Regions from separate parts of the Agrobacterium sp. CG160-95 genome, predicted to be linked through region 1. Evidence: predicted binding sites of a transcription regulator. Region 1 holds the regulator's gene; each other region holds the start of a gene.
The links. The regulator PhoB, encoded in region 1, activates phosphate uptake and scavenging genes when phosphate is short. The targets are predictions, from matches to a motif close to TGTCATNNANCTGTCAT.
Positions count from the first base shown of each region.

Region 2: ACQZ63_RS00955 (esterase-like activity of phytase family protein) is a predicted target of PhoB. The motif match lies at 1,961-1,977, and genes of this name have one in related genera.
Region 3: ACQZ63_RS01620 (DapH/DapD/GlmU-related protein) is a predicted target of PhoB. The motif match lies at 1,696-1,712, and genes of this name have one in related genera.

Region 1 covers NZ_JBNWDU010000001.1:993,873-998,155, reverse strand. Annotated here, with positions in the region: gene pstA (phosphate ABC transporter permease PstA) at 1-122, shown strand, start outside; gene pstB (phosphate ABC transporter ATP-binding protein PstB) at 137-952, shown strand; gene phoU (phosphate signaling complex protein PhoU) at 1,051-1,776, shown strand; gene phoB (phosphate regulon transcriptional regulator PhoB) at 1,808-2,491, shown strand; gene ACQZ63_RS04955 (GcrA family cell cycle regulator) at 2,791-3,324, opposite strand; gene ACQZ63_RS04950 (aspartate aminotransferase family protein) at 3,755-4,283, shown strand, end outside.
Region 2 covers NZ_JBNWDU010000001.1:192,001-196,283, forward strand. Annotated here, with positions in the region: gene ACQZ63_RS00955 (esterase-like activity of phytase family protein) at 1-1,907, opposite strand, end outside; gene hupB (DNA-binding protein HupB) at 2,266-2,559, opposite strand; gene lon (endopeptidase La) at 2,830-4,283, opposite strand, start outside.
Region 3 covers NZ_JBNWDU010000001.1:316,375-320,657, reverse strand. Annotated here, with positions in the region: gene ppx (exopolyphosphatase) at 1-396, shown strand, start outside; gene ACQZ63_RS01625 (GNAT family N-acetyltransferase) at 461-928, shown strand; gene ACQZ63_RS01620 (DapH/DapD/GlmU-related protein) at 1,026-1,658, opposite strand; gene ACQZ63_RS01615 (hypothetical protein) at 1,817-2,164, opposite strand; gene ACQZ63_RS01610 (YunG family protein) at 2,341-2,688, opposite strand; gene ACQZ63_RS01605 (esterase-like activity of phytase family protein) at 2,848-4,203, opposite strand.

The sequences.
Region 1 (4,283 bases):
ACGAAGCTGAGCGTGCCTTTGTCGAACGGACATCTGGCGCTATCATCATCCTGCTTCTGTTCCTCATTCTCATGAATGTTGGCGCAATCCTGTTGCGTCGCCGCTTTGAGCGGCGCTGGTAGAGGGAGCTAGAGCAATGAACATGTTGTCGGAAGCAGCAGTTGAAAAGGCGCTGGACAAGAAAATGAATGAAGTCTCATACAAGATGATCGGCAAGGATGTTTCGGTTTATTACGGCGAAAAGCGCGCGCTTTACGACGTGAACCTCAATGTCCGCGAAAACACGGTGACTGCACTTATCGGCCCGTCCGGTTGCGGTAAATCCACTTTCCTGCGCACCTTGAACCGCATGAACGACACGATCGACGGTTGCCGGGTCACCGGCAAGATCACGCTCGATACCGACGATATCTACGATCAGCAGATCGACGTCGTGGAACTGCGTGCCCGCGTCGGCATGGTGTTCCAGAAGCCGAACCCGTTCCCGAAGACGATTTATGAGAACATCGCCTACGGCCCGCGTATCCACGGTCTCGCCCGCAACAAGGCGGATATGGACCAGATCGTCGAGCATAGCTTGCAGAAAGCGGGTCTTTGGAACGAGGTGAAGGATCGTTTGCTGGAATCCGGCACGGGCCTGTCCGGTGGCCAGCAGCAGCGTCTGTGCATCGCACGCGCGGTTGCCGTCAGCCCGGAAGTGATCCTGATGGACGAGCCGTGCTCGGCGCTGGATCCGATCGCGACTGCGAAGGTCGAGGAACTGATCCACGAACTGCGCACCAACTACACCATCGTCATCGTCACGCACTCCATGCAGCAGGCGGCGCGCGTTTCCCAGCGTACGGCCATGTTCCATCTTGGTCATCTTGTCGAAGAAAACGAAACCGACAAGATGTTCACTAATCCGGACGACCAGCGCACGCAGGACTACATCATGGGCCGCTTCGGCTGATCCCCGGCCGGTGCTTTATCGTAACCGTACAAGACTGGTGCCTCTGCCGTGCCCCGCTGTTGGGCACGCGCATGCAGGCCAAGCCGGAGGAATAGACCATGACACAGACAACGACCCATTCGCATATCCTGTCTGCCTATGACGACGAACTGAAGTTTCTGACGCGCCGCATCGCCGAAATGGGCGGTCTTGCCGAGCAGATGTGCGGTGACGCCGTGCGCGCACTCGTCAATTCCGATGCTGCGCTTGCGCAGAAAGTCATTTCGGACGATACCATTCTCGACCACGCTGAGCGCGAAATTGGCGACAAGGCGATCGTAACCATCGCCAAGCGTCAGCCGATGGCGGCAGACCTTCGCGAGATCATCGGCACCCTGCGTATCGCCGCCGATCTCGAACGCGTCGGCGATCTTGGCAAGAACACGGCCAAGCGCGTTATCGCTGTCGCCGGCACCGGTGTTCCGCGCAAGCTCGCCCGCGGCATCGAGCATCTGTCCGACCTGGCGCTGGTGCAGCTCAAGGAAGTCCTCGACGTCTATTCCACGCGTTCCGCCGAAAAGGCCAATGCGATCCGTGAACGCGACGAGGAAATCGATGCCATGTACACGTCGCTCTTCCGGGAGCTTCTGACCTACATGATGGAAGACCCGCGCAACATCACCACCTGCACGCATCTTCTGTTCTGCGCCAAGAACATCGAGCGTATCGGCGATCATGCGACGAATATCGCAGAGACGATCTATTACATGACCACCGGCAGCCAGCCGGAGGGCGAGCGTCCGAAGGACGACAGTTCCAACACGCTTGGTTCGGTGACCGAGTAACAGACAAGCAGAAGCTTGCGGAGTTCAGCATATGGTGCCCAAGATTGCAGTTGTGGAAGACGAGGAAGCGTTGAGCGTCCTGCTTCGTTACAATCTCGAGGCTGAGGGATACGACGTCGACACGATACCCCGTGGCGATGAGGCGGAAATCAGGCTGCAGGAGCGCATTCCGGATCTTCTTATCCTGGACTGGATGTTGCCCGGTGTCTCCGGTATCGAACTGTGCCGGCGCTTGAGAATGCGGCCGGAAACAGAACGCCTGCCCATCATCATGCTGACGGCGCGTGGCGAAGAGAGCGAACGGGTTCGCGGTCTCGCTACCGGCGCTGACGATTATGTCGTCAAGCCGTTCTCGACGCCGGAACTCATGGCCCGGGTCAAGGCCATGTTGCGCCGGGCCCGTCCGGAGGTTCTGTCGTCGGTGCTCAAATGCGGCGATATCGAACTGGACCGCGAGACCCATCGCGTTCACCGCAAAAGCCGCGAAGTGCGTCTCGGCCCGACGGAATTCCGCTTGCTGGAATTCCTGATGACGTCGCCGGGTCGGGTGTTTTCCCGCTCGCAATTGCTGGATGGCGTCTGGGGTCATGATATCTATGTCGACGAGCGTACTGTCGATGTGCATGTCGGACGTCTGCGCAAGGCCCTGAATTTCTCGCACATGCAGGATGTCATCCGCACGGTGCGTGGTGCGGGATATTCGATGGAAGCCTGAGCGATGCGGAACCAGATAGTTTCGCTGGCGAAGTAGTGCACCAAAAAATCAGGAAGCCCGAAATCTGAAACGATTTCGGGCTTTTTCAATATGAATATCCGCCAAACTCGATGCCATTGTCCGTTTTGACCGGAGGAGATCGGCGGCGCGTTGAAATCCGGATTGAAGGGTCACGCCCGATAGTAAGGGGAAAGGGTGAGGCCTGCCATCAAGCCGCCCAGAAAGCGGCTTTATTTTTGTCATAAAAAAACGGGCCCGAAGGCCCGTAATTTTTGAGTGCTGAATGCGTGCCGCAACACTCAAGCCTTGCGGCGCTCGCTCACCGGCTGGTAGGCGAGTTTCGCATGGAACTTGCAATAGGGCGAAGATTCCAGCGCTTCACAACCGCAGAAATGGAAGTCGTCCTTCAGCGGATCGCCAACCGGCCATTTGCAGGTGCGCTCGGTCAGTTCCGTCAGCGTCAGGCGACGGGAAATCGGCGTGACAACGTTCTTGGAAGGAACGTAATCGAGCACCTGCGCGGTCTCGATATCGATCTCCTCGTGCAGCGCCGTTGCAGCGTTCGAACGGGTGAGGATACGCGCCGGTGCCGCGTTGACGCGACCTGCGAAAGTCGTCGCGCGCGGGGCAGGGGCAGCTGTGCGCTTCGGCGCGGAGCGTGCCGAAGTCACTGGACCGCCAGCCTTGACGCGTCCCGGCAGATTGAGACGATGGACCTTGCCGATCACGGCATTACGGCTGACGCCGCCCAGCTGCGCTGCAATCTGGCTGGCGCTAAGGCCCTCGGACCACAATTTCTTGAGCTTTTCGACTCGTTCGTCTGTCCAGTTCATGCCGCTTCTCCGCTTGTCGCGTGTATTTTCGGCAGAATCCCTCTCCGTCTCGCGCGCATGCCGCAAGCGTGGTTTCCGCCTGATTTTCGGTGACTAGTTCCGCCGCAATGCAGTCTAGTAATTAGCGATTAACCTAGTGCCAGCCCGACTCCGTGGCAAGAGTCGCGGGAATCATCTGGAATCGATTTTCCGGTTTTCCCCAACTTGCTGGCGTATTGAGTCTGAAAGGCAACACCTTGGGGCTGGCCCGCCGCCGCATACTAGTGCTTGAGAAGCCCGGGAAACGCTGACTTTTGTTGACATCGGCAAACGAAGTGACAATAGTGCCCCTGCCGCCGCAAGGCGGCATTTTGATTTTCAGGCGAGGGATAACCCCGCAAGCCTATTGACAACAGTTTGACAGCGCATCTGCGCAAGGAGTGATACAGCCATGGCCGAAGCCGGCGCGCCATTGTTTGATACGTTTTCAAGAGCCCCCCTGCGCTTCGAGCGCGGTGAGGGTGTATGGCTGTTCACGGAAAGCGGCGAGCGATATCTGGATTTTGCGGCCGGTGTTGCTGTCAACTCGCTGGGCCACGCCCATCCTCACCTCGTTGATGCGATCAAGACGCAGGCCGAGAAGGTCTGGCACGTCTCGAACCTTTATGAAGTACCGGGACAGGAAAAACTCGCCAGGCGCCTGACGGAAGCGACTTTCGCGGACAAGGTATTCTTCACAAATTCAGGCGCGGAAGCCCTGGAATGCGCCATTAAGACCGCCCGCCGTTATCACTATACCAAGGGCCATCCGGAGAAGTTCCGCATCGTGTCCTTCGAAGGCGCTTTCCATGGCCGTACACTGGCGACGATCGCCGCGGGTGGCCAGCAGAAATACCTCGAAGGTTTCGGTCCCAAGGTCGAAGGTTTCGATCAGGTTCCGTTCGGTGATGTCGATGCCCTCAAGGCCGTCATCACGGCTG
Region 2 (4,283 bases), 800 kb from region 1:
TCGACGATATAGACATAGTCGCCCTGTGCGGTGATTTCAGAAAGGCCGACCCAGCCTGCCTCGGTCTTGTCGAGCGGGTAACGCACGGCGCCCCATTCCTTGGACTTCGGATTGTAGGAGACGAGCTTGACGAAACCCTTCTCGTCCGTGCCCCATTCGCGCTGTACGGCCATCCACAGCGTCGCGTCGTCGCCCTTGCCGATCATGGTCACACCTTCGAAACCGAAGCGGGTTTCGCCAGCCAGCAGTTCCTTTGGCAGAGCGATCTCAGCCTTGATCTCGCCCTTGGCGCTGACATTGTAGAGTGCGTGGGGCACTAGCTTGGCACTGTCACCTTCCGAGGCCAGCCAGAAGCCGCCCTTACCGTCAAGCGTAATGCCTTCGATGTCGAGTTTCTGGGCTGCGATACCGTCGCGCTTGATGCGCAGGGCGCTGGTGATGGTGGCAGGCTTCTTCGTTGCGTCGATGGTGTAGATCGACGGCTGGTTGCCATAGACCGAGTCGGACACGGCATAGAGGATGCCAGGCTTTTCAGCATCGCCCACCAGACCGGAGAGAGCGCCCCAGCCGATCGGTGCGCCATCAACGGTGGCGGAAGCGAGCTGCGGGTAGGCAATCTGGCCTTCTGCGCGTTCATAAATCATGACATGCGAGCGAGCGCCGCCATCTTCGACGAGATCGGCTTCGTTGGCAGTGACGAGAAGATTGCGCGACGGAATGGCGACGGCGCCTTCAGGCGAAATGCCCGACGGCAGAAGCTGGACCAGTTCCGGTGTGCCGCCCGTATCCTTGTAGACCGCAGCGAGAGACGCGCGCTCGGCAAGAACGAAAAAGTACTTCTGGCCATCGAAGGTTGCCGCCTCCAGACCTTCCGGCTCGATGCCCTTGGCCTTGGAGCGCTTTTCCGGATAGTGGCCGATGCTGGCGGCAGCGTGCTCAAGGGTGGCACCGGCTTCATAAAGAAGCTTGCCGGTCTTGTCGAAAATGGTGAAGCCGCGCGCGCCGCCCTGCCAGTCACCCTCATTGGCGATGACGATGCGGTCATTGTCCAGCCACTTCACGGCATCTGGCTCACGCTTGCGGCCTTCCTGCTTGTCGGTGAACTTGATCTGGCCGTCCGTCTTCGTGTCGACGCCTTCCAGATCAACCGTGCCGGCGGAGAAATGCGTCTTTACCGTACCGGTCTTGCCGTCGATGATGACGATGTGGTTGTTTTCCTGCAGCGTGAGCGCGATCTCGCCATTGGCATTGATCGAGACGAATTCCGGCTCCGGATCTTCCGGGGAGATTTCGGCAAGGCCGGTCACGTCGATCTTCTTCAGCGTCGCGCAGTCAGCAACACCGTTCTTCAGACCGACCGTCACCAGATAACCGGCCGGCATCTGTGGCAGGGCGCCTTCGTTCACCTCTTCATCGCGTTCGTTTTCGATCGCGATAGCGGCGAAGGTCTTGTCCGGGGAAATTGCGACAGAATCTGGCTGGCCGCCGAGATCGCAGCTCGCTTCAATCTTCTTGGTGGCGATATCGACCGTCACGAGCTTGCCGGACGGCTTGGCGCGGTTTTCGGACGTGTTGACACCGGCCAGAACCTTGGCGCCAGCAACGGCAACCGAGGTCGGTTCGCCTTCCAGCAGCAACGCGCCGCCAGCCTTGGGTGCCTTGGCGTCGGTGATGTCAACGAAACCAATGCCGCCAAGCGGGCTGTCCGAATAGATCAGCGTCTTACCGTCTTCGCTGGCGGTCACGATTTCAGCTGAAGTGACGGCCTTCGCGTCCTTGTCCGCTGGCAGGTTCTTTACGACCGGGAAAGATGCGATGCGGTTGAAAACCGGCTCGGCAGCAGCCGGAAAGGCCGCGGACGTGAGCAGAGCAGCAGTCAAAGCCATCTGCGAAAGTCGGAACGCCATTATAAATCCCCCTTGGATCCAAAAAAACACCCTATGGCTTCTGCGTCAGAGACATGACAGCGGCATGACATTTCCTGCCGGAGGAATCAAAAAGCCCGACCATGAAGGCCGGGCTTTCCTGTTCGTGCGCACATTCCGCGTATCGGAGCGCCGTGTGACCGGATGGATGCTACACAGGCGCGCTCTCCTACTTTCAAGTACATCTTGCCGGTTCGAAAAAAGGGCTATCCGAAAAATCATTTCGAAAAGCCGCCCGGTTTACGTGCCGGCATGATGGCGTCAGGGCGTCAAAACATGTTTCCTCGTGAACCTGAAAAGCCGCCCGCCCGCCGCCGGACGTCACGGCCTTTCGGAAACCTTACGAGTTGACGGCGTCCTTCAGGCCCTTGCCTGCGGAAAACTTCGGTACGTTGCGAGCCGGGATATCGACTTCAGCACCCGTGGAAGGGTTACGACCCTTGGAGGCTTCACGACGGCTTACGGAGAAGCTGCCGAAGCCAGCGAGACGGATGTCGCCACCGCTCTTCAGTTCGTTCTGTACGGTTTCGAATACGGCATCAACAGCGGAAGCAGCATCTGCCTTCGTGAGACCAGCCTTTTCGGCAACAGCAGAGACGAGCTCGTTCTTGTTCATGTTTCCACCCCTTTCAATGGTTTGAAACGACTCAAATTAAGCCGGCGCAGAATACGTCTGTATCCGCGCGCAGCAACTCAAAAGCGCTGGAATCGCCTGAAAAACAAGGGGTCTGCGGGGTTTTTCACAAAAAAGGCCGACATTTCTGCCGGCCTTTCCCTTAAACGTGCCAATTTCGCACCAGTTCTGCGAGCATCAAAGAAGCATCGCGCCTTTCGGCATCTAACACATTGAATCTACGCACAGGTGTCGCGAAAACCGATTCTGGCTTTCACAACCACTTGGCAATCAATGTGCGATCGTCTGTCCGCCCTCGTCGACACCGTCGACAGTTGCGATAACAGGCGTTTCGATGCTGCCGTCCCACTCGATTGGCTCGGGCATGCGAAGCAGCGCGTGCTTGATGACCTCACCCATGCGAGAAACCGGGATGATCTCCATCTCGTTCTTCACATTATCAGGAATATCCGCCAGGTCCTTGGCGTTTTCTTCCGGGATGAGCACCTTCTTGATGCCGCCGCGAAGCGCCGCAAGCAGCTTTTCCTTCAGGCCGCCGATTGGCAGCACGCGACCACGAAGTGTGATCTCGCCCGTCATCGCCACATCCTTGGAGACCGGGATACCGGTCATGATGGAGACGATGGCGGTTGCCATGGCGACACCGGCAGACGGTCCATCCTTCGGGGTAGCCCCTTCCGGAACGTGAACGTGGATGTCGCTCTTGTCGAAACGCGGCGGTTCGATGCCGAAGTCCACGGCGCGCGAGCGGACATAGGATGCCGCTGCCGAAATGGATTCCTTCATCACTTCCTTGAGGTTGCCGGTGACCGTCATGCGGCCCTTGCCCGGCATCATCACGCCTTCGATGGTGAGCAACTCACCGCCGACTTCCGTCCATGCCAGACCGGTGACGACACCAACCTGATCCTCACGCTCGGCCTCGCCGTGGCGGAACCGCGGAACGCCCAGATAATCCGGGACATTGGCTGCGGTGACTTCCACGGACTTGACCTTGCCCTTGATGATCTCGGTCACGGCCTTTCGCGCAAGCTTCATCAACTCGCGCTCGAAGCTGCGCACGCCCGCCTCGCGGGTGTACTGCTGGATCACGATCATCAGAGCGTCGTCGCTCACCGAGAACTCTTCCGGACGCAGGGCATGTTCCTTGATCGCCTTCGGCAGCAGGTGACGCTTGGCGATTTCGCGCTTTTCGTCCTCCGTGTAACCGGCGATGCGGATCACTTCCATACGGTCCATCAGGGGACCTGGAATATTCAGCGTGTTGGCCGTGGTCACGAACATCACGTCGGACAGGTCGTATTCCACTTCAAGATAGTGGTCCATGAAGGTGGAGTTCTGTTCCGGATCGAGCACCTCCAGCAGTGCGGAAGACGGATCGCCACGGAAATCCATGCCCATCTTGTCGATCTCGTCGAGCAGGAAGAGCGGATTGGACTTCTTGGCCTTCTTCATCGACTGAACGATCTTGCCCGGCATGGAGCCGATATAGGTACGGCGATGACCGCGGATTTCCGCCTCATCACGCACACCACCCAGCGCCATACGCACATATTCGCGGCCGGTCGCCTTGGCGATCGACTTGGCGAGCGAAGTCTTGCCGACGCCGGGAGGACCGACGAGGCACAGGATCGGGCCACGGATCTTCGAAGCGCGAGCCTGCACGGCCAGATATTCAACGATGCGTTCCTTGACTTTGTCCAGACCGAAATGATCCTGATCGA
Region 3 (4,283 bases), 680 kb from region 1:
GACTATCGCGGTCTGCAGGCGCTCAACATCATCGCCCACTCCTCCTTCGTGGCGATCACCCATCCGGGCCGCGCCTATATTGCGCTTGCCAATTATTACCGCTTCGAAGGGTTGAACGACAACGGTACCACACAGCCGCTTGCCGCCATGGCGGGTGACCGCCTGCTGGAACTCGGCAAGTTGCTGGGCGGCCTGCTGCGCGTCGTTTACCTCTTCTCAGCCTCCATGCCCGGTGTCGTCGATCACCTGAAATTCCGCAAATCCACCAATCCGGATCTGGATCTGGAATTCGTCGTACCACACGCCTATTGCGATTTTGCCGGCGAGCGTCTGGACGGACGCCTGCAGCAACTGGCGAAACTGACGGGCAAGCGGTTGGCGTTTGTGTTCGAATAAATGGTCGCGCGCATGACGTAGCATAGAATGCTGGTCAACATGGGAGCTGGCTTAAGGGGATCAGTTGACCGAGACACGATTTAGACTGGCGTTGCCGCACGAAGCGCTGATCGTGAAAGAGATCAGTGCTGCGGCCTATATTCCAGCATATCTACAAATCGTGGGCGCTGCGCCCGAACCCGCTTTTGAAGATTACCTGCCGCGCATTTCTGCGGAACAAGTGTGGTTTAGCGTAACCGATGGCGAAACGTCTGGATTGGTGGTTCTCGAAAGCCATCACCGATATCTCATGATTTACAGCATAGCCGTTAGTCCCATCTTTCAGGGAAGAGGCATCGGGAAATCACTTCTCCGTTTCGCGGAGCTACACGCTTTGGAATGTGGGATTGGCGAATTGCGCCTTTACACGAATATGCGGATGACGAAGAACATAGCGCTTTACAGCGATTGCGGCTTTGAGGAGTGCGGGCGTCGCCCGCATCCGTCAAGAGAAGGTGAAATCCTCATCGATATGAAAAAGTCGGTTGCATGATTTTGCAACTCTGTCTCACCGTGGCGAGGCTGACGGCCGGCTGGCATTTTTCTTCGAATAACAAACAGACGTTTTCGCCGTTGGGGCACGAATTGTGTCAGGACCAACGCTCGCAAAAGGCTTCGATATCGCTCGACTGAAAGTCGGCAAGCCGTGCCATGATCGTCTCGAATGGCCAGTTCCACCAAGCGATAGAGGCCAGCTTCTCCGCGACGGTTCGCGAAAATCGCTCGCGAATGATCTTCGCGGGGACGCCTCCGACGATTGTATAGGGCGGCACGTCTTTGGTGACGACCGCGCCGGCCGCGAGCACTGCACCGTCTCCAACCTTTACACCTGGCAAGACAATGACCCCGTGGCCGATCCAGACGTCGTGACCGATGATGGCACGATCCGCCTTGCGCTGATCGAAGAAGGTGTCGTCGCGCACAGCATCCGCAGAGTAATATTCCGGGCAATAGCTGAAACGATGCATGGACGGTCGGTCCATCGGATGGTTCGGGGCGCCTATCCTGACCTCTGCGGCGATGGCGCAGAACTTTCCGATTGTCGCATCACCGACCATGCAGCGGCGTCCAAGATAGGAGTAGTTCCCGAGTTCGACATTGTGCAGGGAGGTATCCGCCAGAATTTCGCAGCATTCGCCGAGGCTTGAATCTCTTATGCTTGCCGTCGAATGGATAATGGTCTCTGCGAGCTTGGGGCGATTGAGTTGTGCGGTCGAGTCCATTCCAGTCTCCGGATTTTGGCCTGCTTAACCGGGGATGATGAAGGACATGTGACGTGGGAAAGGCCGAGGGAGCCGGTCGGGCCGGTCATTCCCTCTAAAAATGCAGATTGTGCGTGTTGCATCGCGTGGAGCGAAATCTTGCCTTCACGCAGAGTCTGTCAGTTGCCCGAAACATCCGCTGCGGCATTTTTCTTCTGCCAGTAATGGTCGGATATGTTTTGGGCATTCTGAATGATGTGACGCGCGACTTCGGGATCTCCGCCCTCGAATGTTTCCAGGTCGGCTCCGCATAGCAGCAGGAAAAGCTGCTGGTGTGCGACAGCGGCAAAATAGTCACGAGGCGGTGGCTGTATTTCAGACCCGATTGACTGGAGTTCGTCAGCAGCCTGTTTGCTTGCACGCTCAAGCGCTGCGAAAATAGTGGACACCATCGCCGATTCTGTCCGTTGCAATATATCCTGAACCTGCCGTTCGGCGGGCGTCAGGACCGGGCAGCTCTCACTCATCGCACAACTCTCCTCTCGGCACACCTCGTTTACCTGCGGTACTATGCCATGGATTGTGTCTGCTTTGAGAGGAGAAGCTGAAGTTGTGGATTTTAAACCGCAAACGAAAAACACGACAGACCGAAATCGGTTTGTCGACGAGACAAACCGGTCGCCTCGCTACAAGCCGTTATTATTCAACCGTGCCCCAGCGCCTTCCTGATACAGGCGCTGAGATAGGCATATTGCAGGGGCGTGGCCCTTGCCATCGCCTCCGTGCGGGTGGCGGGCCTGTCCTCGTAACCGACCGGAATATCGAACTGGGTGAAGGTGAAATCCCAGCGGGTGCCGTTGACGATATTGTAGAAATGGTCGGCGCCGCTAACGACGGTTTTGGCGAGGTCGCCACCGAAAATATCCTGCACCACAAGAGCTGTAACGCCGCCTTGCCCCCTGGCTGGGTTTTCTCTCGACCACAGGCTGCTGGTTTCGAGCGACCAGCTTTTCCTCAGGGCGTAATACAGTCGTTCGGCATTGTCCTGCATGACGGGTCTTTCCTGTTTCGGAACCGGGTTCCGGGTCAGGTTGGGTCGGTACAGTAACGGAGCGCCTCGCTTCCTTTTTCAGGCCGCAGGAACGCTCCGTTCAGTTGAGATTGCGCCGATGCGCTGACGGTGCCGGAACGAATTCCGGCACCCTTTTCCTCACTTCGCGTCGAGAAGGTCCTTGACTTCCAGCAGGACGAACTCGTTGTCGTCAGCCTTGTCCAGCGCACGACCGGCCGAGAAGGGCAGGTTGTTGTCGTTGCCGACGATGATATGGGTGGCGTCGACACGGTCGACATTCTCGATGGTCACGAACGGCATGTCGTAGAAACCGTTGCCGCCGCCCTGACGCTTCCTGTTATCAGGATCGGAGATCTTCAGCAGATCGATATAGCCGATCTTGCGCGCCGCCTTGCCGGCATTGGCGTCGTTGAATTCGATCTTGTAGATGCGCTTGACCTTGGAAGGTACGGCAAAGCAGTTTACGTCCGGCTTTTTCGGGTCGGCGCAGGCCTTGTCGGCGGTGCCGGCGCCATTGTCACGCTCGATGACCAGCGCGGTGCTCTCGTCCAGCATGTTGAAATCGCCGATGGCTTCGCCACCTTGCGCCAGTGGGTAGAGCCAGGTGCGGCCTGTCCATTCCTTCTTGGCGGTATCGAGCTCGATGATGCGAAGGGCGGTTGAGCCGTCTTCGGTCTTTTCGACCTGACCTTCGGCGGTGTAGAGCGGGCCTTCGAGAAGGCCGTAAAGCTTCGAGCCGTCCTTGGAGAGCGCCATGCCTTCATAACCACCTGATCGTTTCAGGTTGAAAGCGGGCAATTTCTGCGTGGGGTTGCCGGGCAGTGCCAGGGTCGGATGATCCGGGGACTTCACCTCGATATCGCCGGCCTTGGTGGCGATGACGTCGGTCAGCTTGCCGTCGCGGGTGAATTTCAGGATGTAGGGACCGAACTCTTCGCCCACCCAGAAGCCGTCGGCAACGGGCTGAATGGATTCGACGTCGAAGTCGGCGCCCGTCAGGTAACGTTTGGTCGAACCTTCCATGACGATGGGGAAGGGAGCTTTCTTGTCCGGGTCGGAAAGGAACACCGTCTCCAGCGCGTTAACCTTGCCGGCATCCCAGTCGAATTTGATGTGGTGGAGCATCAGCATGGCGTCGCTGGAGTTGAGCTTCGAGCCGAAACCATTGTCGGAAAGGCTCCAGAAGCTGCCGTCCGCCATGGCCTTGATGCCGGAAAAGCCCTGCATGGCCTGGCCGTTGAACGGCATGGAGAGGCCGGTCGGGCGAACGCCATCCTTGCCGGGCACGGTGCCGAGACCCTCGGCGCGCTTGCGGTCGGCCGTCGTGAACTTGGCGGATGTCTTGAGGTATTCCGGCGCGTCGGCAGGTGCTGCGATGATGGTGTTGGCGGGCAGAATGGCGTGCGAGACCAGCTTTGCCGGAAACTCCTGCTCTGCATGGGATGCGGTTGCGAGCGCAAGAACGGCGAAAGGTGCGAAAAGAATATGCTTCATGGTGGAGACCCCTCAATGCCTGTTGAAGACAGGACTGAGGCGATAGGGGTGCCACATGACAGGCAGGTGATTGCAGTTTG